Regions from separate parts of the Variovorax sp. YR266 genome, predicted to be linked through region 2. Evidence: predicted binding sites of a transcription regulator. Region 2 holds the regulator's gene; the other holds the start of a gene.
What was found. The regulator FliA, encoded in region 2, starts transcription of late flagellar genes. The targets are predictions, from matches to a motif close to CTAAAGTTTNNNNNNNNNNNGCCGNTA.
Positions count from the first base shown of each region.

Region 1 (10,622 bases), on a different contig from region 2:
TTGCCGGGGCCCATGCGCAGCGCAGTTGAATAGTTGTATGCGATTCGAGTATTGGACGGCTCGCGCCCCGCCGGCAAAAGATGCACCCATTCCTGCACCTTGAACCACAACGGAGACACAGCATGCCTTCCATCGCGAATTATCGCGGGATCATCCCCGCCATTTCCTGCCCCTTCACGGCCGACCACCGCATCGACGAGCCGGCGCTGCGCAAGCTGGCCTCGTGGCTGGCCGGCCATGACGGCGTGGTGGCGATCATGACCAATGGCCACACCGGCGAAGTGTTTTCGCTGACGCCCTCGGAACGCGCCGAGGTGACGCGCATCGTGGCCGACGAACTGCGCGGCCGCACGCCGGTGATTTCGTCGATCGTTTGCGAAGGCCTGGCCGAGGCTGCCGAGCATGCACGCGCCGCGCAGGCTGCCGGCGCGGTGGCGCTCGACGTGATGCCGCCGCACCACTGGCTGCGCTTCGGTTTCACGCCCGGCCATGCGCTGCAGTACTTCGAGGCCATCCACCGCGCCGCGCCGGAGCTGGACCTGGTCTGCCACGTGTATCCGGCCTGGACGCGCGCCTCTTACTCGTCGCAGCTCCTGGCCGAGCTGGCGCGCCTGCCCTACCTGCAGGCCTTCAAGGTAGGCCAGCGCGACATGAACAAGTACGCCCGCGACATCCAGGCGATCCGCGAGGCCGATGCATCGAAGGCCATCCTGACCTGCCACGACGAGTACCTGCTGGCCTCGATGGTGCAGGGCGTGGACGGCGCGCTGGTCGGCTTCGCGACCTTCATTCCGCAATTGATCATCGACCTGTGGAATGCGGTGAAGGCCGGCGATCTGAAGAAGGCGATGGCGGTGCAGGCGCTCATCACGCCGCTGAAAGATGCGGTGTACGGCGGCGGCGAGCCGACCGGCGAGGCGCACGCGCGCATGAAGGGCGGCATGTTCCTGGCCGGCGTGCTCGACAACGCCACCGTGCGCCCGCCGACGGAAGCGCCGAATGCGCGCGAGATGGATGCATTGCACGCCGCCGTGCAGCAGGCCGGCCTGTCGAAGCGCTGAGCCCACGGGGCCGCGACACCCGCGATGCCCCGATGAAAAACCACAAGGAGACAAGAGACATGCAACGCAACCATTTCCTGCGGGCCACGCTGGCCGCCCTCGCGCTGGCCGCGGCATCCACCGCCGGCTTCGCCCAGACCTGGCCAAGCCGCCCGGTGCGCATGGTGATTCCGTTTCCGCCGGGCGGCACGCTCGACACCATCGGCCGCCTACTGGCGCAGAAGCTCGGCGAGCAGACGGGCCAGAGCTTCATCGTGGAGAACCGCGCGGGCGGCAACGGCGTCATCGGCGCCGACGTGGTGTCGAAGGCGCCGGCCGACGGCTATACGCTGCTGTTCAATGCATCGACCTTCACCACCGCGCCGATGACCATGAAGGCCGTGCCCTACGAGGTGGTGAAAGACTTTACCCCCGTGGCGCTGGTGGCCAAGGCGCCGCTTTCGGTGGCCGTCAACAAGAACCTGCCTGTGACGGACGTGAAGTCGCTCATCGCGTACGCCAAGGCGCACCCGGGCAAGATGACCTTCGCAGTGGGCTCCATCGGATCGGCGGGCCACCTGTCGACCGAACTGCTCAAGCGCGCGGGCGGCGGGCTCGACTACCTGATCGTGCCGTACAAGGGCACGGCGCCCGCGTTCCAGGACCTGATCGGCGGGCAGATCGACGGCTTCATCGACCCCATCCTTGGTTCACTGCAGTACCACAAGAGTGGCATGGTGAAGGTGATTGCCGTGACCTCGGCCACGCGCGCCGCGAGCCTGCCAAACGTGCCTACCGTGGGCGAGAGCATCCCGGGCTACGAGTTCTACAGCTGGTATGGCCTGTGGGGGCCCGCGAAGCTGCCGGCCGCCGTCACGCAGCGGCTGAACGCCGAGGTCAACAAGGCACTGGGCACCGACATGCGCGAGACGCTGGGTGCGCAGGGCTTGCTGCTGACACCGGGCAGCGTCGAAGACTTCGTGAAGTTCCAGGCCGAGGACATGGCGCGCTCGAAGAAGATCATCGTGGAGGGCAACATCCATGTCGAATGAGGCTGCCCCGCATGCAGTGGTGACGGGCAGCAGCGGCGGCATCGGCCGTGCCATTGCGTCGCAGTTGCTCGAAGCGGGTTGGCGCGTGAGCGGGCTCGATCTGGCCGCGCCCACGTTGTCTCACGCGGGCTTCGTGCATGTAGCCGTCGACCTGTGCGATGCCGATGCCATCGCGCGCACAGCCGCCGCGCTTCAGAACGCCGATGCGCTGGTGCACGCAGCCGGCGTGCTGCGAGTCGGCCCGCTGGGTTCACTCGACCACGCGAGCGGCGAACTCATGTGGCGCCTGCACGTCGACGCGGCCACGCGGCTGGCCGACGCCCTCGTGCCCGCGATGGCCGCGCGCGGACACGGCCGCGTCGTGTTCGTCGGCAGCCGCGTCGCACAGGGCTTGCCCGGTCGCGGCCAGTACGCCGCGACCAAGGCGGCGCTGAGCGCGCTCGCGCGCAGCTGGGCCGCGGAGGTCGCGGCCCAGGGCGTGACCGTCAACGTGGTGTCGCCCGGTGCCACGCAGACCTCGATGCTGCAGGACCCGGCACGCGCGGGCAGCGCACCGCGCATGCCGCCCATCGGCCGGCTGATACAGCCCGAGGAAATCGCTGCGCTCGTGGGCTTTCTTCTGTCGCCGCCAGCGGCGGCCATCACGGGGCAGGACGTCGCCATCTGCGGCGGCTCGTCGCTGCACCGCTGAACGTCTTTCGCTTTCTCCATCCCCCGAACCCGACCATGAAAATCGTCAACATCCTCGAATCCACCCGTCCCATCAAGTCGGACATCCGCAACGCCTACATCGACTTCTCGAAGATGACCCTGAGCCTCGTGGCCGTGGTCACCGACGTGATCCGCGATGGCAAGTCCGTCATCGGCTATGGCTTCAACTCCAACGGCCGCTATGGCCAGGGCGGGCTGATCCGCGAGCGCTTCCTGCCGCGCCTGCTCGAAGCCGAGCCCGCGTCGCTGCTCGACGAAACCGGCGACAACCTCGATCCGCACAAGATCTGGGCCCGCATGATGATCAACGAGAAGCCCGGCGGCCACGGCGAGCGCTCGGTGGCCGTGGGCACCATCGACATGGCGGTGTGGGACGCCACCGCCAAGATCGCGGGCAAGCCGCTCTACCAGTTGCTGGCCGAGCGCTACGGCAACGGCACGCCGAACCCGCGCGTGTTCGTCTACGCAGCGGGCGGCTACTACTACCCCGGCAAGGGCGTGGAAGGCCTGCAACGCGAGATGACCAGCTACCTGGAACGCGGCTACTCGGTGGTGAAGATGAAGATCGGCGGCGCCACGCTCGCTGAAGACTGCGAGCGCATCGAGTCGGTGCTGAAGATCCTCGGCCCCGGCCAGCAACTGGCAGTGGATGCCAATGGCCGCTTCGACCTGAAGACCGCCGTCGACTACGGCCGCGCGCTGTCGCAGTACCCGCTGTTCTGGTACGAGGAAGCCGGCGATCCGCTCGACTACGAGCTGCAGGCGAAGCTCGGCGAGGTGTACGCCGGCCCCATGGCCACGGGCGAGAACCTGTTCTCGATGCAGGACGCGCGCAACCTGATTCGCCATGGCGGCATGCGGCCCGACCGCGACTGGCTGCAGTTCGACTGCGCGCTGAGCTACGGGCTGGTGGAGTACCTGCGCACGCTCGACATGCTGAAAGCGCACGGCTGGTCGCCCTCGCGCTGCATTCCGCACGGCGGCCACCAGATGTCGCTCGCCATTGCGGCCGGCCTCGGGCTCGGCGGCAACGAGAGCTACCCCGACCTGTTCCAGCCCTACGGCGGCTTCCCCGATGGCGTGAAGGTGGACAACGGCTACGTCACGCTGCCGCCGCTGCCGGGCATCGGCTTCGAGGGCAAGGCCGATCTCATTGCGGAGATGCGGGCGCTTGCGAGCTGACGAAAGAAAGTCTCAGGGCTGGAAGCCGGAGCGCCGAACCACTGGCTCCCACTGCGCGCGAAAGGCCTTCAGCATCTGAGCCGTCTCGGCCGCATTGCTGATCACGGGCGTGATGTATAGCGCGTCGGCCGCCTTCTGCAGGCCCGGGTCTTTCATGACGTCGCGGATCGCGTTGGCCAGCAGTTGCACCTTGGCGTTCGGCATGGTGCTGGGCGCGAAGAAGGTGTTCCAGCCGTCGGCATCGATCTTCATGCCGGCTTCGCGGAAGATGGGAATGTTGGGCGCGAAGCTCGCGCGCTTCTTGCCCGAGGTGGCCAGGATGCGGATCTTGCCGGCCACGTGCTGCGGATAGAGCGAATCGAGCGTGTCGATGGCAATGGGCAGGCTGCCGCCGCTCAGGTCGGCCGCCAGAGGCGCCGAACCGCCGTAGCCCTTGATCTGCGGCTGCACGCTCAGCGCATCGCCCACCATCAGGCCGAAGAAGTGAGGCAGGCTGCCAGTGGCGGGCACGCCGAAAATCGCCTCTTCCGGATGTGCCCACAGCCGGCTCACGAGAAACATCGCGCGGTCGAGCTGGAGCTTGTTGCCGACCGCCAGCGCAAAGTCGTAGCTGCTGACTTGCGACACGGGCACGAAGTCCTTGTCGGGGTCATAGCCCGCGTCCTTGAAGACCAGCGGCGCGACCACCATCACGGCGGGGTTGCCGAGCATCAGCACGTTCTGCCCGGCGGGGGCGCGCTTTACTTCCTTGGCCGCGAGCCGGCCGCCCTCGCCCGGACGATTTTCCACGCTCACCTGAACGCCGAGCTTGGGCGTCAGCCGCTCGGCGATCAGGCGCGCGATGCGGTCGGTGCTGCCGCCCGGCGCATAGCCGACCACGAGGGTGAGCGGCCCGCCGTCCAGCGCCTGGGCGTGGACCATGGGAGCGCAAGCGGCCAGGGCAATGCCCCACGCCATGATGAGCTTGCGCCTGGAAAGGAATGCGGGCATCGGATCTCCTGCGAGCGGTTGTCGTGAACGGGGCGCGCGAGTTTTCACGGCGAAAATCGCGCGCCAAGACTGTTTCCGTTCGTTCAAATTTGTTACCGGTTTATACGTATGGGCAAACAGTTGATCTAATCAACTACCAGTGCTCCGAGGCGGGCGAACCACACTCCCCATCCCATTTTTCATACGTATGCAACAAGCTTTTCCCGATGCAGCAGCGTTGCGCGCGCCCCGTTCCCTGAACGACCTGCTGCTGTACCGCCTGGCACGAGCCATGCGCTCGGGCAACGGCATGGCGACCCGCCTGGTCGAAGGAGGCTTCGGCATCACGCGCCGCGAGTGGGGAATGATCGCCACGCTGGCGCAGGAGGGCGAGATGACTGCGTCGACGCTGGCCACGCACCTGCACCTGGACCGCGTGCGCACTTCGCGCGGACTGCGCAGCCTGGTCGAGAAAAAGCTGGTGGTGCGGCGGCAGGACGCTCAGGACCGCCGCGAAGTGCACGTGCGGCTGAGCGCTTCAGGCCAGCAGTTGTTCGGCAGGCTGTTTCCCCGGATCGCGGGGCTGAACACCGAATTGCTCGAAGGCATCGAGCCTGCGGATCTCGATGTCTTTCTTCGCTGCCTGCAGCACCTGGAGCAACGCGGAGAGCAGTTGCTCGTGCAGGGCGTTGTCATGGAGAAGGCGGACCGGCGCTCGGGGGGCACGCGGCACCGGTGGCCGGAACGCGGAGGCTGAGTCAGGCCTTCACGTCCAGCATGCTGCCGATCGAAGTGCTACCAGCGTTGGCGCGCTGCGATGTGCTGCTGCCGCTGCTGCTGCTCTCTTCCATTGAAGCCATCGCGCTCTTTTGAACGCTGGCCGTGCGCAGCGCGTTCATCTGCTGCTGCAGCATGGCAAGCCGGGCCGCCAGCGCTTCGAGCTGCAGCCGGATCGCATCGCGCGCGTCGCCCTCGGGCGTGCCGAGCAGCTGGCCCTGCGTTTTCGCGATCTGCTTCTGAGTCGTCGTGATCTGGCGCTGGATCTTCGCGATTTCGGCGTTGACGTCGCCTCCGCTTCTGGCGCTGCCGGTCGCACTGATGGCATTCAGCATCTGGGTCCTCTGTTGTGTCCTCAGGAGGGTTATCGGCAACCGAGGCGAAAACTGAAGGGCCTTGCATGACCGCGATCGCGAACTAGACTGAACATGAGGGCACCCGCGGTGCCGGGGGCCAAGGAGCCTGCCATGTACAAGCGTGTTCTTGTCGCAACCGACGGCTCCGCGCTGTCGGAGCAAGCAGTCAACGCCGCCATCGACCTGGCCCTGTTGACCAACGCGGAACTGGTGAGCGTCACCGTCGCGCACATCGAGCCGGTCGGCTACTTCGAAGGCTCGATGATGCTGAGCCAGCGGGACATCCAGGCCTCCCAGGAGCATACGGACCGCGCCGCGCAGCAACTGGTCGACAAGGTCGTGGCCACTGCGGTCGCCAAGGGCGTTCGCAATCCGCAGGCCATCGTCATGAAGTCGAACCAGGTGGCCGAGGCCATCATCACGACCGCGAAGAACCAGCAGTGCGACCTGATCGTGATGGCCTCGCACGGACGGCGCAGCCTGGCGCGCCTGCTGATGGGCAGCGAGACGCTGCACGTGCTGACGCACTCGCACATTCCGGTGCTGGTGCTGCGCTAACGCGGCGGCGCGACCTTTCGCAGGCACTCCATCAGGAGCTGACTGGCGGGCGTCTGCGAACGCCCCCGCAGCGTGATGATGCCCACCGGCGGAAGCTCGATCGGCACGTTGATCTTCAGGATGCACAGCTGCCCCTGCTTCGCGAAGTGCCGGGCGACGCTTCGCGCGAGGAACCCCACGGCCGGCCGCTCATGCATGACGGACAGCGTGACAAGAAACGACGCTGTCTCGACGATGTCCGCCGGCGGCACGAGGCGGTGCTTGTAGAACATCTGGGCCAGCTTCGAGCGCGATGAAGCCCACGGCGGGGGCACCACCCAGGGCAGCTCGGCGAGCATCTTCCAGCTTGGCCTGGAAGCCTCCGCCAACGGGTGGCCGGGGCTCACCACGATGCACATCGGCTCCGTGTAGAGGGCTTCGGTCTCCAGGTCCGGCGAGGCATAGCCGGGCTCCAGCCGGCCGACGATCAGGTCGAGTTCGCCCACGCGCAGACGAGGCAGCAGCCGCGTGAGATCGCCCTCTTCCACCATCACGGTGGTCAGTGCCGACTGCTTCTTGAGCTGCTGGATGGCCTTGACGAGCAGGCTCGGCGTGGCCACCACCATCGCGCCCACGCTGGTGCGGCCTGCGCCGCCGCTGGCCACGGCGTCGATCTCGTCGCGCGTGCGCTGGTAGTCGGCCAGCACCGAGCGCGCAAAGCGCACCACCGTGACGCCGAAGGGCGTGGGCTCGGTGCCGCGCGTGGAGCGCGTGAACAGTTTCAGATCGAACATGCGCTCGATCTCTGCCAGCATCTTCGAAACGGCCGGCTGCGTGATCGAAAGAAACTCCGAGACCCGCCCCAGGTGGCGAAACTCGTCCAGCGCCACCAGCAGTTGCAGATGACGCAGCTTGAGGTTGGAACGAAGAACGCGATCGATCTGGCTCATGGCGCTTTGAGCGGGCTTTCTCCTTCATAACCTGGAGCTCATGAAGAGAGTCCGCTATTTCATTGGATGGCCATGATTGTCTCCGGAAGAATCCGCTGTGCTTGCCGAACAACGATTTCTGGAGACAACGATGAAAACCCCTCGCAACATGGCGCGGCGCCAGCTCGTGCTGGGCGGCCTCGGCGCCGCAGCTCTCGCCACCGCCCCCGCTCGCGCGCTGGCCGCCGACTACCCCGAACGCCCCCTCACGTTCATCTGCCCGTGGCCCGCAGGCGGCACGGCCGACCGGTCGATGCGCATCATCTGCCAGATCGCCGCACGCGAACTCGGGCAGCCCATTGCGCTGGAGAACCGCGCAGGTGCCTCGGGAATGATCGGCACCAAGGCGCTGGCCTCGGCTCGGCCCGACGGCTACACGATCGGCCAGATACCGATTTCGGTCACGCGCTTCTCCCAGATCGGCACGGTGCAGCTCGATCCACTGAAAGACCTCACCTACCTCGCGCGCACTTCGGGCCAGACCTTCGGCATCGCGGTGCCGGCACGCTCGCCGTTCAAGTCGCTGCGCGACGCCGTGGCGCAGGCCAAGGCCCATCCCGGCACCGTCACCTACGCACACGCCGGCATCGGCGGCGCAACGCACGTGGGCATGGAGCAGTTCGCGCAGGCCGCCGGCGTGAAGTTCAACGCCATCGCCTACAAGGGCGGCTCGGCCGCGCTGCAGGACGTGCTGGGCGAACAGGTCGACATGCTGGCCGACAGCAGTTCGTGGGCGCCGCACGTCGAAAGCGGCAAGCTGCGCCTGCTCGCCACCTGGGGCGAAGCGCGCACGCCGCGCTTCAAGGACACGCCCACGCTAAAGGAGCTCGGCTTCGACGTGGTGGTGGAAGCGCCCAACGGCATCGGTGCGCCCAAGGGCCTGCCTGCCGCAGTCGAGAAGCGGCTGCGCGATGCGTTCCGCACGGCCGTCAACAGCGAAGAGTTCCGCAAGGTGGCGGAAAGCATCGATGCGCCGGTCATGTACCAGGACGGCCCCGAATACCAGAAGTACGTGCAGACCGTGTACCGGCAAGAGACCGATCTGATCCGCAAGCTCAACCTCAAGGAGCTGATGGAAAAGGGCTGATGAAGCCCTCGCCCACCGGCATCCGAACCTGCTCGAAGCAACCCCAAGCCACGCCATGAACGACAGCCCCCTGCTTCGCCTGCACTCGAACGACAACGTGCTGGTCGCCAAGAGCGCCATTGCCCTGGGCGAAACAATCGCCGAGTTCGGCGTGCGCGCCAGGGCGCAGATTCCCGCCGGCCACAAGATCGCGTCGCGCGCCATCGCGGCCGGCGAGGAAGTGAAGAAGTACGACACGGTGATCGGCGTGGCCTCGCGCGACCTGCAGGCTGGCGACTACGTGCACAGCCACAACCTCACGCTGGTCGACAGCTACCGCGACCCGGCCTTCTGCCAGGACGTGCGCCCGGTGGACTTCGTGCCGGTTGCCGAACGCGCGACCTTCATGGGCTTCGAGCGGCCCGGCGGCGGCGTCGGCACGCGCAACTTCATCGGCATCCTGTCGTCGGTGAACTGCTCGGCCACGGTCATCAAGCGCATCGCCGCGCACTTCACGCCCGAGCGCATGGCCGCCTTTCCCAACGTGGATGGCGTGGCCGCCTTCGCGCAGACCAGCGGCTGCGGCATGTCGTCGCCGAGCGAGCATTTCGACGTGTTGCGCCGCACGCTGGCGGGCTATGCGCGCCACCCGAACCTGGCCGGCGTGCTGATCGTCGGCCTGGGCTGCGAACGCAACCAGGTCGATGCGCTGGTCGATTCGCAAGGGCTCGAAACGGGCCGCCTGATGCGCACGCTGGTGATGCAGGAAGTGGGCGGCACGCGCCAGACCATCGAGGCCGGTATCCGCGCAATCGAAGAAATGCTGCCCGAGGCCAATGCCGCACGGCGCACGCGCGTCGGCGCGCACCATCTGAAGATAGGGCTCGAATGCGGCGGCTCCGACGGCTTCTCGGCCATCACCGCCAACCCCGCGCTCGGCGCGGCGATGGACGTGCTGGTGCGCCACGGCGGCACAGCCATCCTGTCGGAAACGCCCGAGATCCACGGTGTGGAATTCATGCTCACGCGCCGCGCCGTAACACCCGAGGTCGGGCAGAAGCTGCTCGACCGGCTGGCTTGGTGGGAGCGCTACGCGGCCGGCCAGAACGCACAGTTCAACGGCGTGGTGGGCCATGGCAACCAGGCCGGCGGCCTGGCCAACATCTTCGAGAAATCGCTGGGCTCTGCGATGAAGGGCGGCACCACGCCGCTTCGCGCGGTGTACGAATACGCCGAACCCATCGACGAGCCTGGCTTCGTCTTCATGGACTCGCCGGGCTATGACCCGGTGGCCGCAACGGGGCAGATCGCCAGCGGCGCGCAGTTGATCTGCTTCACCACCGGACGCGGCTCGATGTTCGGCAGCAAGCCCGCGCCGACGATCAAGCTCGCGAGCAACACGCCGATGTTTCGCCGCCTGGAGGAAGACATGGACATCAACTGCGGCGTGGTGATCGACGGCGAACTCTCCGTGCCCGAACTGGGCCAGCAGATCTTCGAGCAGATCCTGCGCCACGCTTCGGGCGAGCCGACCAAGAGCGAGACGCTCGGACTGGGCGACCACGAGTTCGTGCCCTGGCACCTGGGCATCGTGAGCTGACCGCCTTCTTTTCTCCTTTCTCCTTCTCTCCATGCCCCTGACCCTTTCGCGCCCCGACCTGCAACGCACGGCCAACTTCATCGCCGGCGAATGGCTGCGCTCCGCTTCCGGCCGCACGCTCGATGTGACCGACCCGGCCACCGGCGCCCTCATCGCGCAGGTGCCCGACTCCAGCGCAATCGACGCGCACGCAGCCGTCGATGCCGCGCATGCCGCCTTTCCCGCCTGGCGCAAAACACCCGCCAAGCAGCGCGCGCAGATCCTCAAGCGCTGGAACGACCTTGTGCTCGCGCACCAGGAAGACCTGGGCCGGCTCATCTCGCGTGAGCAAGGCAAGCCGCTG
Region 1 is NZ_FNPM01000016.1:131,116-141,737, forward strand. Features, by position in the region: gene BLW48_RS30325 (LysR family transcriptional regulator) at 1-14, opposite strand, end outside; gene BLW48_RS30330 (dihydrodipicolinate synthase family protein) at 123-1,061, shown strand; gene BLW48_RS30335 (Bug family tripartite tricarboxylate transporter substrate binding protein) at 1,121-2,092, shown strand; gene BLW48_RS30340 (SDR family NAD(P)-dependent oxidoreductase) at 2,082-2,783, shown strand; gene BLW48_RS30345 (mandelate racemase/muconate lactonizing enzyme family protein) at 2,819-3,985, shown strand; gene BLW48_RS30350 (tripartite tricarboxylate transporter substrate-binding protein) at 3,998-4,975, opposite strand; gene BLW48_RS30355 (MarR family winged helix-turn-helix transcriptional regulator) at 5,163-5,711, shown strand; gene BLW48_RS30360 (FlxA-like family protein) at 5,713-6,066, opposite strand; gene BLW48_RS30365 (universal stress protein) at 6,199-6,645, shown strand; gene BLW48_RS30370 (LysR substrate-binding domain-containing protein) at 6,642-7,574, opposite strand; gene BLW48_RS30375 (tripartite tricarboxylate transporter substrate binding protein) at 7,705-8,700, shown strand; gene BLW48_RS30380 (UxaA family hydrolase) at 8,756-10,279, shown strand; gene BLW48_RS30385 (NAD-dependent succinate-semialdehyde dehydrogenase) at 10,311-10,622, shown strand, end outside.
Region 1: the regulator FliA is predicted to act here: its motif matches at 6,097-6,123, upstream of BLW48_RS30360 (FlxA-like family protein).

Region 2 (10,622 bases):
ATGCAGCACCGCGGTGCGTTCGCCGAATTCCCTATCGACGCGTGGCACAAGATCACCACCACCAACATCGACAGCGTGTTCCTGGTCGGCCGCTTCGTCGCGCAACGCATGATCGAACGCAAGCGCGGCAAGATCATCAACGTGTGCTCGGTGCAAAGCGAGCTGGGCCGCCCGGGCATCGCGCCCTACGCCGCCACCAAGGGCGCGGTGAAGATGCTCACCAAGGGCATGGCGATCGACCTCGGCAAGTACGGCATCCAGGTCAACGGCCTCGGGCCGGGCTACTTCAAGACCGAACTCACTCAGGCACTGGTGGCCGACGAAGCCTTCACGGCGTGGCTCTCGGGCCGCACGCCCGCCGGCCGCTGGGGCGACGTGGAAGAGCTCGGCGGCGCGGCCATCTTCCTGGCCTCGGATGCGTCGAGCTTCGTCAACGGCCACATCCTGTATGTGGATGGCGGCATCACCTCGAGCCTGTAGCACCGTGCAGCATCCAGAGCAGCCGCAGCGCCTGAGCGTGGTGGTAATGGGCGTGTCGGGCACCGGCAAGAGCAGCGTGGCCGCCGGGTTGGCGCAGACGCTGGGCGTGCCGTGGGTCGATGCCGATGACCTGCACGTGCCCGAGGCCGTGGCGCGCATGCGCGCCGGCCTGCCGCTCTCCGACGAAGACCGCTGGCCCTGGCTCGACCGCGTGGGCGCCAGCCTCGCCGACCGCACGGCCGCGCCGCGTGGCGTGGTGGTGGCCTGCTCCGCCCTGCGGCGCGCCTACCGCGACCGGCTGCGCGCCGCGTCGCCCGAGTTGCAGTTCGTGTTTCTCGACGGGTCGCCCGCGCTGGTGCGGCAGCGAATGGAACAACGCACCGGGCACTACATGCCGCCGGCGCTGCTCGACAGCCAGCTGAAGACGCTGGAGAGGCCCGACGCGAGCGAACCCGACGTGCTGCACGCCGACATCGCCGTGCCCGTGCAGCAGATCGTGGCCGACATCGGCGCACGGCTCGTTCAACGCTCGAAGGATGCTTCCATGAAAGTCTCTGCATGACAGCAGCATCCAGCCAGCGCGTGGCCGTGATCGGCGTGGGCATCATGGGCTCGGCCATCGCGCGCCGGCTGCTCGAATGCGGCCACCGGGTGAACGTGTTCGACCTCGATGCGGCCAAGGTGGCCGCGCTGGCAGCACAAGGCGCACAAGCGGCCGACACCGCGCAAGCGGCAGCGGCAGCCAGCGACTTCGTCATCACCAGCCTCAACTCTGCGGCGGTGGTGGAACGCGCGATCTTCGGCGAGGCCGGCATCGCCGCCGCCGCACCTGCCGATGCGAAGCGGCTGCTGATCGACATGTCGTCCATCGACCCACCTTCCACGCGCCGGCTCGCACAGTCGCTGCGCGAGCGCACGGGCATGGGCTTCGTCGATGCGCCGCTTTCCGGCGGCGCGCCCAAGGCCCTGCTCGGGCAACTCACGGTGATGGCAGGCGGCAGCGCCGACGACGTGCAGCGCGCACGCGCCGTGATGGACAGCCTGTGCGCCAACTACACCCACATGGGCGACAGCGGCGCGGGCCAGACCACCAAGCTCGTCAACCAGCTGCTCTGCGCCATCGGCTTTCAGGCCGTGGCCGAGGCGGTGCGGCTGGCCGAAGCCGGTGGCGTCGATGCATCGAAGCTGCCCGCCGCACTGGCCGGCGGCCGCGCCGACAGCCAGATCCTGCGCGAGTTCGGCCCCAAGATGGCCGCGCGCGACTACACGCCTACCGGCCGCATCGACAACATGCTCAAGGACCTCGAAGCGGTGCAGGCCTTCTCGCAAGGCCAGCGCCTGCCGATGCCGCTGGCGGGTGCCGTCTCGGAGCTGCACCGAGCCTTCGTCGCGGCCGGGCTCGGCGCCGAAGACACGGCGGCCATGATGCGGCAGTTCGACGGCTACGGGCGCGGCTGAAGCGCCTCCCGCCACACACGGCTTTCACCCAGGAAAGAAGAGACACCATGTTCATCCGCTGCGCGTTTTTCAGGGGCCGGGTCAAGGCCGGCATGGAAGAAGCCTTCGACCGCCACGTGCACGAAAAACTCGTGCCGCTGTGGACCCGCTTCCCCGGTGCGCTCGAAGTGCGCGTGCTGCGCCAGATCGAAAGCGATGTGAGCGACCCCGAACTGGCGATGGTGCTGTCGATCCGCTATGCGAGTCGCGAGGACATCGCCCGCGCACTCGACTCACCCGTTCGCCATGAAAGCCGCGAGGTCTCGAAGAAGCTGTTCGAGATGTTCGACGGCACGGTCTTCCACACGGTGTTCAGCGCCGAGGAGTTCGCGCTGCCGGCCGCCTGAGCGGCGTCTTTCTTGCCGTCCTCTTCGGCGCCGCTCTCTTCGGCGCCGTCTTCTTCGATGCCGCCTTGCCATCGAGGTCCGCCAGCTCCCACACGCCACCGGCCGCCGACACCAGCGCATGCGCGCTGTTGATCAACCCGATATGCGAAAACGCCTGCGGAAAATTGCCGAGTTGCCGCTGCGCCACCGGGTCGTATTCCTCGGCGAACAGGCCCAGGTCGTTGCCCAGCGCCAGCAGGCGCTTGAACAGGGCTCGTGCCTTGCGCAGCTTGCCCATGGCCACGTACACGTTCGACAGCCAGAAGCTGCACGCGAGAAACGCGCCCTCCCCGCCTTCGAGGCCGTCCACGCCTTTCTCTGTGCGATAGCGGTACACCAGCCCGTTGAAGATCAGCTCCTTCTCGATGCGCGCGATGGTGCCCTGCACGCGCGCATCATGGATCGGCAGAAAGCCGATCAGCGGCATCCACAGCAGCGCCGCATCCACCGTGTCTGCGCCGTAGTACTGCACGAATGAATTGCTCGCGGCGTCGTAGCCGCGGGCGCAGACCTCGGCGTGGATCTCGTCGCGCACCTCCCGCCAGCGCTCGACAGGGCCTTCGAGCCCATACTCCGTCGCGCTCGCGATCACCCGGTCGAAGGCCAGCCAGCACATGATCTTGGAATGCACGAAGTGGCGCGGCTCGCCGCGCACTTCCCACAGGCTGCAGTCGGGTTCCTTCCACAGCACCATCAGGTGCTTCGCAATGGCGCGCTCCAGCGGCCACACCTTGTCCATGTCCGCCAGCCCGGCCTTGCGCGCCGCATGAAAGGCCGCGATGACCGAGCCGTACACATCGAGCTGGCGCTGCCCGTGCGCGCCGTTGCCGATGCGCACCGGGCGGCTGTCTTCGTAGCCCGGCAGCCAGCCGAGCTCGAGTTCGGTGAGCGAGCGTTCGCCGTGCAGGCCGTACATCACCTGCAGCTCTTCGGGCGAGCCGCCCACCGCTCGCATCAGCCACCAGCGCCAGGCGCTGGCTTCCTCGACATAGCCCGAACCGATCAGCGCGTAGAGCGTGAGCGCCGCGTCGCGCAGCCAGCAGAAGCGGTAGTCCCAGTTGCGTTCGCCGCCCGGCAGTTCGGGCAGCGAGGTGCTCGGCGCGGCGACGATGCCGCCGGTGGGCTCGTAGGTGAGCGCCTTGAGCGTGAGCAGCGAGCGCATCACCGGCTCGCGAAACTCGCCGTGGTAGCCGCAGCGACCGGTCCACGCGCTCCATTCGGCGACGGTGCGCGCCAGCAGCGCGCTGGCATCGCGCGTCACCGGCGGCTTCAGGTGCGAGGGAAACCAGTCGAGGCTGAACGCGATGGCCTGCCCCGCGGACACGGTGAAGTCGGCAAAGCTCGCGAAGTTCTCGTTGGTCAGCGGCACGCCGGAGCTGATGCGCACCGAGTCCGGTCCGGCCGTGGCAAACACCGCGCCGTCGCGCCGCTCCATCCACGGGCACCACCCGCCGTAGTTGAAGCGGATGCGGAACTCGGTATGCATGGCGACCGTGCCGCGCACACCCTGCACGATGCGCACGACCTCGTGCGTGCCGTCGAGCGCGGGTCGGGGCATGAAGTCGGTGACGATGGCCGTCCCCTTGGCCGTGCGGATCGTGGTTTCGAGCACCACGGTACCGGGCAGGTAGCGCCGCGTGACACGCGCCTTGCGGTCTTTGGCGCGCATCGTCCAATGGCCGTTGTGCTCGTCGCCGAGCAGGCTGGCGAACATCGCGGCCGAATCGAAGCGCGGCAGGCACAGCCACTCGATATCGCCACCGCAATGCACCAGGGCCGCGCTGTGGGTCGAGCCGATGAGCGCGTAGTCGCCAATGGGGCGGTTCGGGCGGTCGGCGTGAAGCCGTGAGGAGGGTTGCTTGGGAGTCTTTGGCAAGAGGCCGAGCTTTGCCGTGCGTGCGGGCGTGGCACGCCAGCGGCGGGCGCGGATTGCTGACGGACAACGCCTAATGGCGCATGACAAATAAGGCACCCATCTACTTGTTCCTGGGGATGGCCTTCGCACCGTCGCGCTCCTACCATCAGCCGCGCACGAAATGACAAGCGGCTCGTGAAGATGAAACGGCACAGGTCGCCGCTTGGGCCCCATGGTGCAGCGCTCTACTTTGCCCCTCCCATTCCAACGCAAATAGACATCACACGTGAACGGACACAACCAACTCTTCCGAGCCGATCCCGTTGCGTACGCGCAGCTTCGCGCGATCAACGGCGTTTCGTGGTTCATGCAGAACGCGCAGGCGCAGCAGAATCCAGCTTTCGCCATGCAGGTCCTGGTACTCAACACGGCCAAGATGGGCTCGTTCGATCTGCAGGGCACCGCGCAAGCCCTCCAGGTCACCTTGAGGCCGGTGGGAAATGTCCTCCATCAGGATCAGCCGATCTCGGCGTATTGGTGTCCTTTCATCCAGGGCAACGTGATGCCCGGATTCGTCGACGTACCTCGACACAACCCGCAGCACAGGTTCGTCTTCACCGCCGCCATGAATGGCTGCGCCCTGATGGTGACGAACTCGCCGCTCGGTGCGCATCTGATCAGGGTGTATCACCACCAGCACCCCGGGCAAGCCAACATCAATCAGATGATCCAGACGCAAGGGCAGGAAGTGATCTCGTACATCGGCTTCGACGACTACGGCCACGCCAACCAGCATATTCCGCTGCCGAACGCCTTCAACTTCCTGTACTACAGGAACGGCGCCTGGAAGTACGTTCTGCAACCGCAACTGTTCGATCCACTAACGAACAATGTGACGCTCAACGGCCTCATCCCCTCGCAGGTGCTCGATGCGACTTTCTGATTCAGGCGGCGGCCCTGGCCCCGGAGTTCGCTACAGCACATCCTTCAGCTTGGCCCGCAGCCTGCTGATCGCCTGGCTGTGCAGCTGGCACACCCGCGACTGACTCACCTCCAGGATCGCGCCGATCTCGCGCAGGTTCAGCTCTTCCTCGTAGTAGAGGTTCAGCAGCAGCTGGTCGCGCTCCGGCAGCGCACCGATGGCGTCCACCAGCTGATGCCGGAAGCCGCTTTCCAGCAGCTGCTCCAGCGGATCGTCGCTGCCGCGCCGGTCCTTGCGCGCATCCTGCGAATGGCTGTCGAGGAACGGGCTGTCCGGGTCGTCCTTGGAGAAATCTTCGACATACACCAGCTGGCAGCCCTGGATCTCCTGCAGCAGCGACTGATACGCCTCCAGGTCCATCTTCAGCTCCTTGGCGATCTCCCCTTCGGTGGGAGAGCGCCCGAGCTTGTGGCCCAGCGCCTGTATCGCCTTCTCGACGCCGCGCGCCGACTGGCGCAGGCCGCGCGAGCCCCAGTCGCTGGCGCGCAGTTCGTCGAGCATGGCGCCGCGGATGCGCTGGCTGACGAAGGTCTCGAATTGCGCGCCGCGGTTGTCCTGGTAACGGCTGGAGGCGTCCAGCAGGCCCAGCATGCCGGCCTGGATCAGGTCGTCCAGCTCCACGCTGGCCGGCAGCTTGGCAATCATCTGCAGCGCGATGCGGCGCACCAGCGGCTGGTGCTGCGCCAGCAGATGTGATTTCTCGATGGTTCCCTGTGCGGTGTACACGGCCGTCCTTCTTGGGTTGTCCGGGTCGGCGGGCTCAGGCCACGGCCTGCAGCGGCTCGGCCGCGCGCCAGGGCCAGCGGTCGACCTCGCCGGCAATGCGCCGGAAGTCGACAGCGGCATGGCTCGCGGGAAAGGCCTCGACGATGGTCTTCTTCAGGCGCCACGCGTCGGCAACGAGCGGGTCGAAGCGCACCCAGCCCGCGGGCTGCAGCAGCAGTGCGAGATAGCGGCTGGCGGCATGCGCGAGGTTGCTCATGATCTGGCGCGCGGCCACGACGTCGGCCGCGCCGTTGACCAGGAAGCGCATCTGCTTGAGGCCGTGCGCGTGGTGCAGCCGCTTGATGCCTGCATAGGCCGCGGTGATCGACGCGGGGTGCGGCTGCAGCACCAGCAGCAGGTCGTCCGCGCCCTGCGCGAGCGCCGACAACCGGCCCTCGGCGTCGAAAGCCGCATCGACGATGACGACGCCGTCGTGCCAGAACTTGCGCGGGTCGATTTCTCCATCCGCACCATTCACCGCGCCGTGCGGCGCGGGTAGCACGTGCACGCCGCAGGCTGCCTTGACCTCTGCACCATCCAGCGTCAGGCGCTGGCTTGCTACATCGGCCAGGTTCCCCAGCGGATCGATGTCCCACACCTCACAGGCGGAGCCCACAGTCGGGCAGTGCTCGTCCAGCAGCAGCACGTTGCGACCCTGCAGGGTCAGTGCCACACCGAGATTCATCGCGGCCGTGGTACTCCCCGCGCCCTGCCCCAGGCCTGCGACGGCCACCACGCGCGCATGCGTCGGTGCGAGCATGCGCCGCAGTCCGTCGGCCTGATCCGCAACCAGCTTGTTCATTCCTGATTCCTCAACCCAACTTCTCCAGCGCACGCGGCGCCTGCGTGGGAGCGGTCGACTCGGTGCCCAGCGCCTCCAGCAGCAGAAAGAGCTTGCCCACGCCCGCATACAGAGCACTGCCGCTCATGGCCCGTCCGTTGCGCGCCGGGCGCCCCGTGAGCTGGCCCAGCAGCGCGCGCGTGCGGTCGGCCCAATCGCCTTCGGCTTGCAGCAGGCGCCACACGGTGGTGGTCATCTGGCCGGCGATCAGCAGCCGCTTCATGATGTCGGGGTCGCCCAGTTCGCCGATGCCGCCGACCATCTGCACACCGTCGCGCAGCAGTCGGAAGCAGGGCTCGGCGTCGCTGGCCCAGCCCTGCCATTGCGCGAGCTGCTGCGTGGAAACGTCCGCGCCGATATTGGTCAATGCATGGCCCTGCGCCAGCACGTTGCCGGTGCGCGCATCGACCACCCGCGTGGCGACGCAGCGCAGCGCGGGCATCGCATCGCGCCCGATGCCCGCCGCCATGGCGGCCGCGTTGAAGCGCAGCACCACGTCGGCATGCGCCTCGCTGCGCAACGCCGCCTTGCCGCGAAAGCGCACGGGCCGCCCCTCGCCGAATTCGAAGTCCATGCGAGCGAGCGTGTCGGGTGCGCCGGTGCGCACGTCGATCACCGCGGTGGAGCCCGGCGCGCGCGCAAGCCAGCGCTGGCCCGCGGCCTGCCACTGCACCATGGCCTCGATGCCGGGCAGTCTCGTCAACAGATGCACCAGCGGCTTGTGGCCGAAGTCCTGCTGGCGCAGCCACGGCACCTGGCGTGCACCGGGCTTGCGCGCGGCGTCTTTCATGCCGCGGGTGGCGGCGGTCGACAGCCACTGGTTCGGCGCTGCCAGCGGCAGGCCCGTGCGGTCCGACAGCAGCAGGCTGCCGTGGCATTCATAGGCGTCGCCGCCTTCATTCGAGCGCAGCCCGACCTGCCCGCACAGCGCGAGCACATGGGTCTCGCAGCCAGCGGCCACTTCGCTGCGCGCATGCACCATCAGGTCGTGCAGCACGGCTTTCTGGCCGGAGCCTTCGTCGCCGGCCTGGCGCCACAGTGCGCGCGAACGCTCGAAGCCGATCTGTGCGCCCGCCAGCGCGCTCGCGGTGGTGGCGAGCTCTTGCGCGTCGTGCGCCATGGCGCGAATCAGGTTCTGGTACTTCAGCCGCAGGCGGTCGGTCTCGCCCTGCGCCTGCACCACCTGCGCCGAGGGGCCCGCGCCCGCCGGCTCCTCGTGCAGATCGCTTTCCGCGGGCACGAACAGCGGGCTGTGCTGGCGCGGCTGGAACACGCTGTCCACCAGCTGCGCGCGGTCGGCCTGCATCAGGTTCTCAGGCACCTTCTGGCCGCTGGAGATGTAGTGCACCGGCAGGCGGTGGCGGATCACGGTGTCGATCAGTGCGCCCGGATGCGTGGCCTCGTCGACCTTTGTGAAGATGCAGCCGGTGAGCTCGTTGCCATGGCGGTAGGCGTGCACCACCTCGTTGAGCGTGTCGCCGTGGCTGGTGGCGTTGAGCAGCAGCAGCCGCTTCACGGGCCGCTGGCTCTGGCCGAGCATCGCGATCTGCTCGGACACGGCGCGGTCGCGCTGGCTCATGCCGACGGTGTCGATCAGCACCATGTGCTTGTCGCGCAGGTCCTGCAGCACCAGGTGCAGGTCGGCCGCATCCTTCACGGCGTACACCGGCACATTAAGGATCTGGCCGTAGATGCGCAGCTGCTCGTAGGCGCCGATACGGTAGCTGTCGGTGGTCACCAGCGCGAGCTTGTCAGCGCCGAAGCGCATCACGCAGCGCGCGGCCAGCTTGGCGGTGGTGGTGGTCTTGCCGACACCGGTCGGGCCCATCAGGGCGTAGACGCCGCCCTGCGCGAACAGCGCGTCTTCGTCTTCATGCACGGGCACGGCGCGGATCAGCTCCGAGCGCACGTAGGCCATGCCTTCGGCGTACGTCTGGCCGGTGGGCATCTTCTCCAGCATGGCCTTCGACAGGCCCGCGCTGAAGCCGGCGCCAAGCAGCGTGCGCAGCAGGCGGCCGCGCACCGGGTCGCGGCGCTGCTTGTCGTTCCACACGACGCTGGCGAGCTGCTCTTCGATCATGCCGCGCATGGAATGCAGTTCGGTGAGCACGGTGTCAGCGGGTGCGGGTGCAGGAGCGGGCACAGGGGCCGCCACAGGCACGGGGACCGATGCCACGGGCCCCGCGATCACCACGGGCTTCGCAGGCACAGGCGCGGTGTCTTTCAACACCCCCTGCACTTCGCCCTCGACCATTGCGACGATCTCGACGCCCTCGGCCATTGCGCGATGCGTCAGCACGATGGCGTCGGCGCCCAGCGCCTCCCTCACCATCCTCAGGGCTTCGCGGCTGGTGGCCGCGACGAATTTGCGCGCGGTGGTGCGCACGTCGGTCTGCTTGGAATTCAACCTCGTCCTCCGATGGCGGTGGTGATCTTGATGGTGCGGGAGTCAGGAATCTCCGCATGCGAAAGCACTTTCAGCTGCGGCAGGCTGCGCCGCAGGAATCTGGACAGCAGCACGCGCAGCGCGTGCTGCACCACGAGCACCGGCGCCAGGCCCATCTGCTCCTGGCGCAGGATCGCGGCCTGCGCCTGCCTGAGCAGGTTGTCGGCAATGCCGGGCTCGATGCCGCTGCTGTTGGTCAAGGCCTGCTGCAGCACGCCGTCGAGCGAGCCGTCGAGGCCGATCACCTGCATCTCGGTGTCGCCCGGGAACAGCTGCTGCGTGATGGCGCGGCCCAGCGCCAGGCGCGTGAGCGTGGTGAGTTCGGTCGGGTCCTTGATGGTCGGCGCATGCTCGGCCATCACGTCGAGGATGGTGCGCATGTCGCGGATGGGCACCTCTTCGTCGAGCAGGTTCTGCAGCACCTTGTGCAGCGTGCTGAGCGACAGCACCTTCGGCACCAGGTCTTCCGTGAGCTTGGGCGCGGTCTTGGCGATCTGGTCGAGCAGCTGCTGCACTTCCTGGCGGCCCAGCAGTTCTGCGGCATGCGTCTGGATCAGGTGGTTCAGGTGCGTGGCCATCACCGTGCAGGCATCGACCACCGTGTAGCCCTGCACCTGCGCCTGTTGCCGCAGGCTGGCGTCGATCCACACCGCCGCCAGGCCGAAGGCCGGGTCGCGCGTGGGCGTGCCGGGCAGCGTGCCCGTCACCTGCCCGGGGTTGATGGCCATCCACTGGTTGGGGAAGGCCTCGCCGCGCCCGATCTCCACGTCCTTCAGGCTGATGACGTAGGTGTTGGGCTTGATCTCCAGGTTGTCGCGGATGTGCACCACCGGCACCAGGAAGCCGATCTCCTGCGCGATCTTCTTGCGGATGCTCTTGATGCGGCCCAGCAGCTCGCCCTGCTGCGACTGGTCCACCAGCGGAATGAGCCGGTAGCCGACCTGCATGCCCAGCGGGTCGACCATTGCAACGTCGTCCCACGTCGCTTCTTCCATCTCGGCCGAAGGCGCGGGGTTCGCGGCCTGCGCGGCGGCGGCTGCCTTCTGCGCGGCTTCCTGCGGCTTGCGCATCACAAGCCGTCGACCCAGCCACACCAGGCCGCCCGCGATCAGCAGGAACGCCAGGTTCGGCATACCCGGGATCATGCCCAGCAGGCCGACGATGCCGGCCGTGAGAAACAGCACCTGCGGGTTGGAAAAGAGCTGGCCCGTGAGCTGGCTGCCCACGTCTTCGTCGGTGGTCACGCGCGACACGATCACGCCGGCGGCGGTGGAGATAACGAGCGCCGGAATCTGCGCCACCAGGCCGTCGCCGATGGCCAGCAGCGTGTAGGTCTTGCCGGCAGTGGAAAAGTCGAGCCCGTGTTGCAG
Region 2 is NZ_FNPM01000010.1:170,800-181,421, forward strand. Features, by position in the region: gene BLW48_RS25280 (SDR family oxidoreductase) at 1-480, shown strand, start outside; gene BLW48_RS25285 (gluconokinase) at 485-1,042, shown strand; gene BLW48_RS25290 (NAD(P)-dependent oxidoreductase) at 1,039-1,938, shown strand; gene BLW48_RS25295 (putative antibiotic biosynthesis monooxygenase) at 1,986-2,324, shown strand; gene BLW48_RS25300 (glycoside hydrolase family 15 protein) at 2,290-4,239, opposite strand; gene BLW48_RS25305 (hypothetical protein) at 4,505-5,161, shown strand; gene BLW48_RS25310 (RNA polymerase sigma factor FliA) at 5,192-5,926, opposite strand; gene BLW48_RS25315 (MinD/ParA family ATP-binding protein) at 5,961-6,767, opposite strand; gene flhF (flagellar biosynthesis GTPase FlhF) at 6,778-9,213, opposite strand; gene flhA (flagellar biosynthesis protein FlhA) at 9,210-10,622, opposite strand, start outside.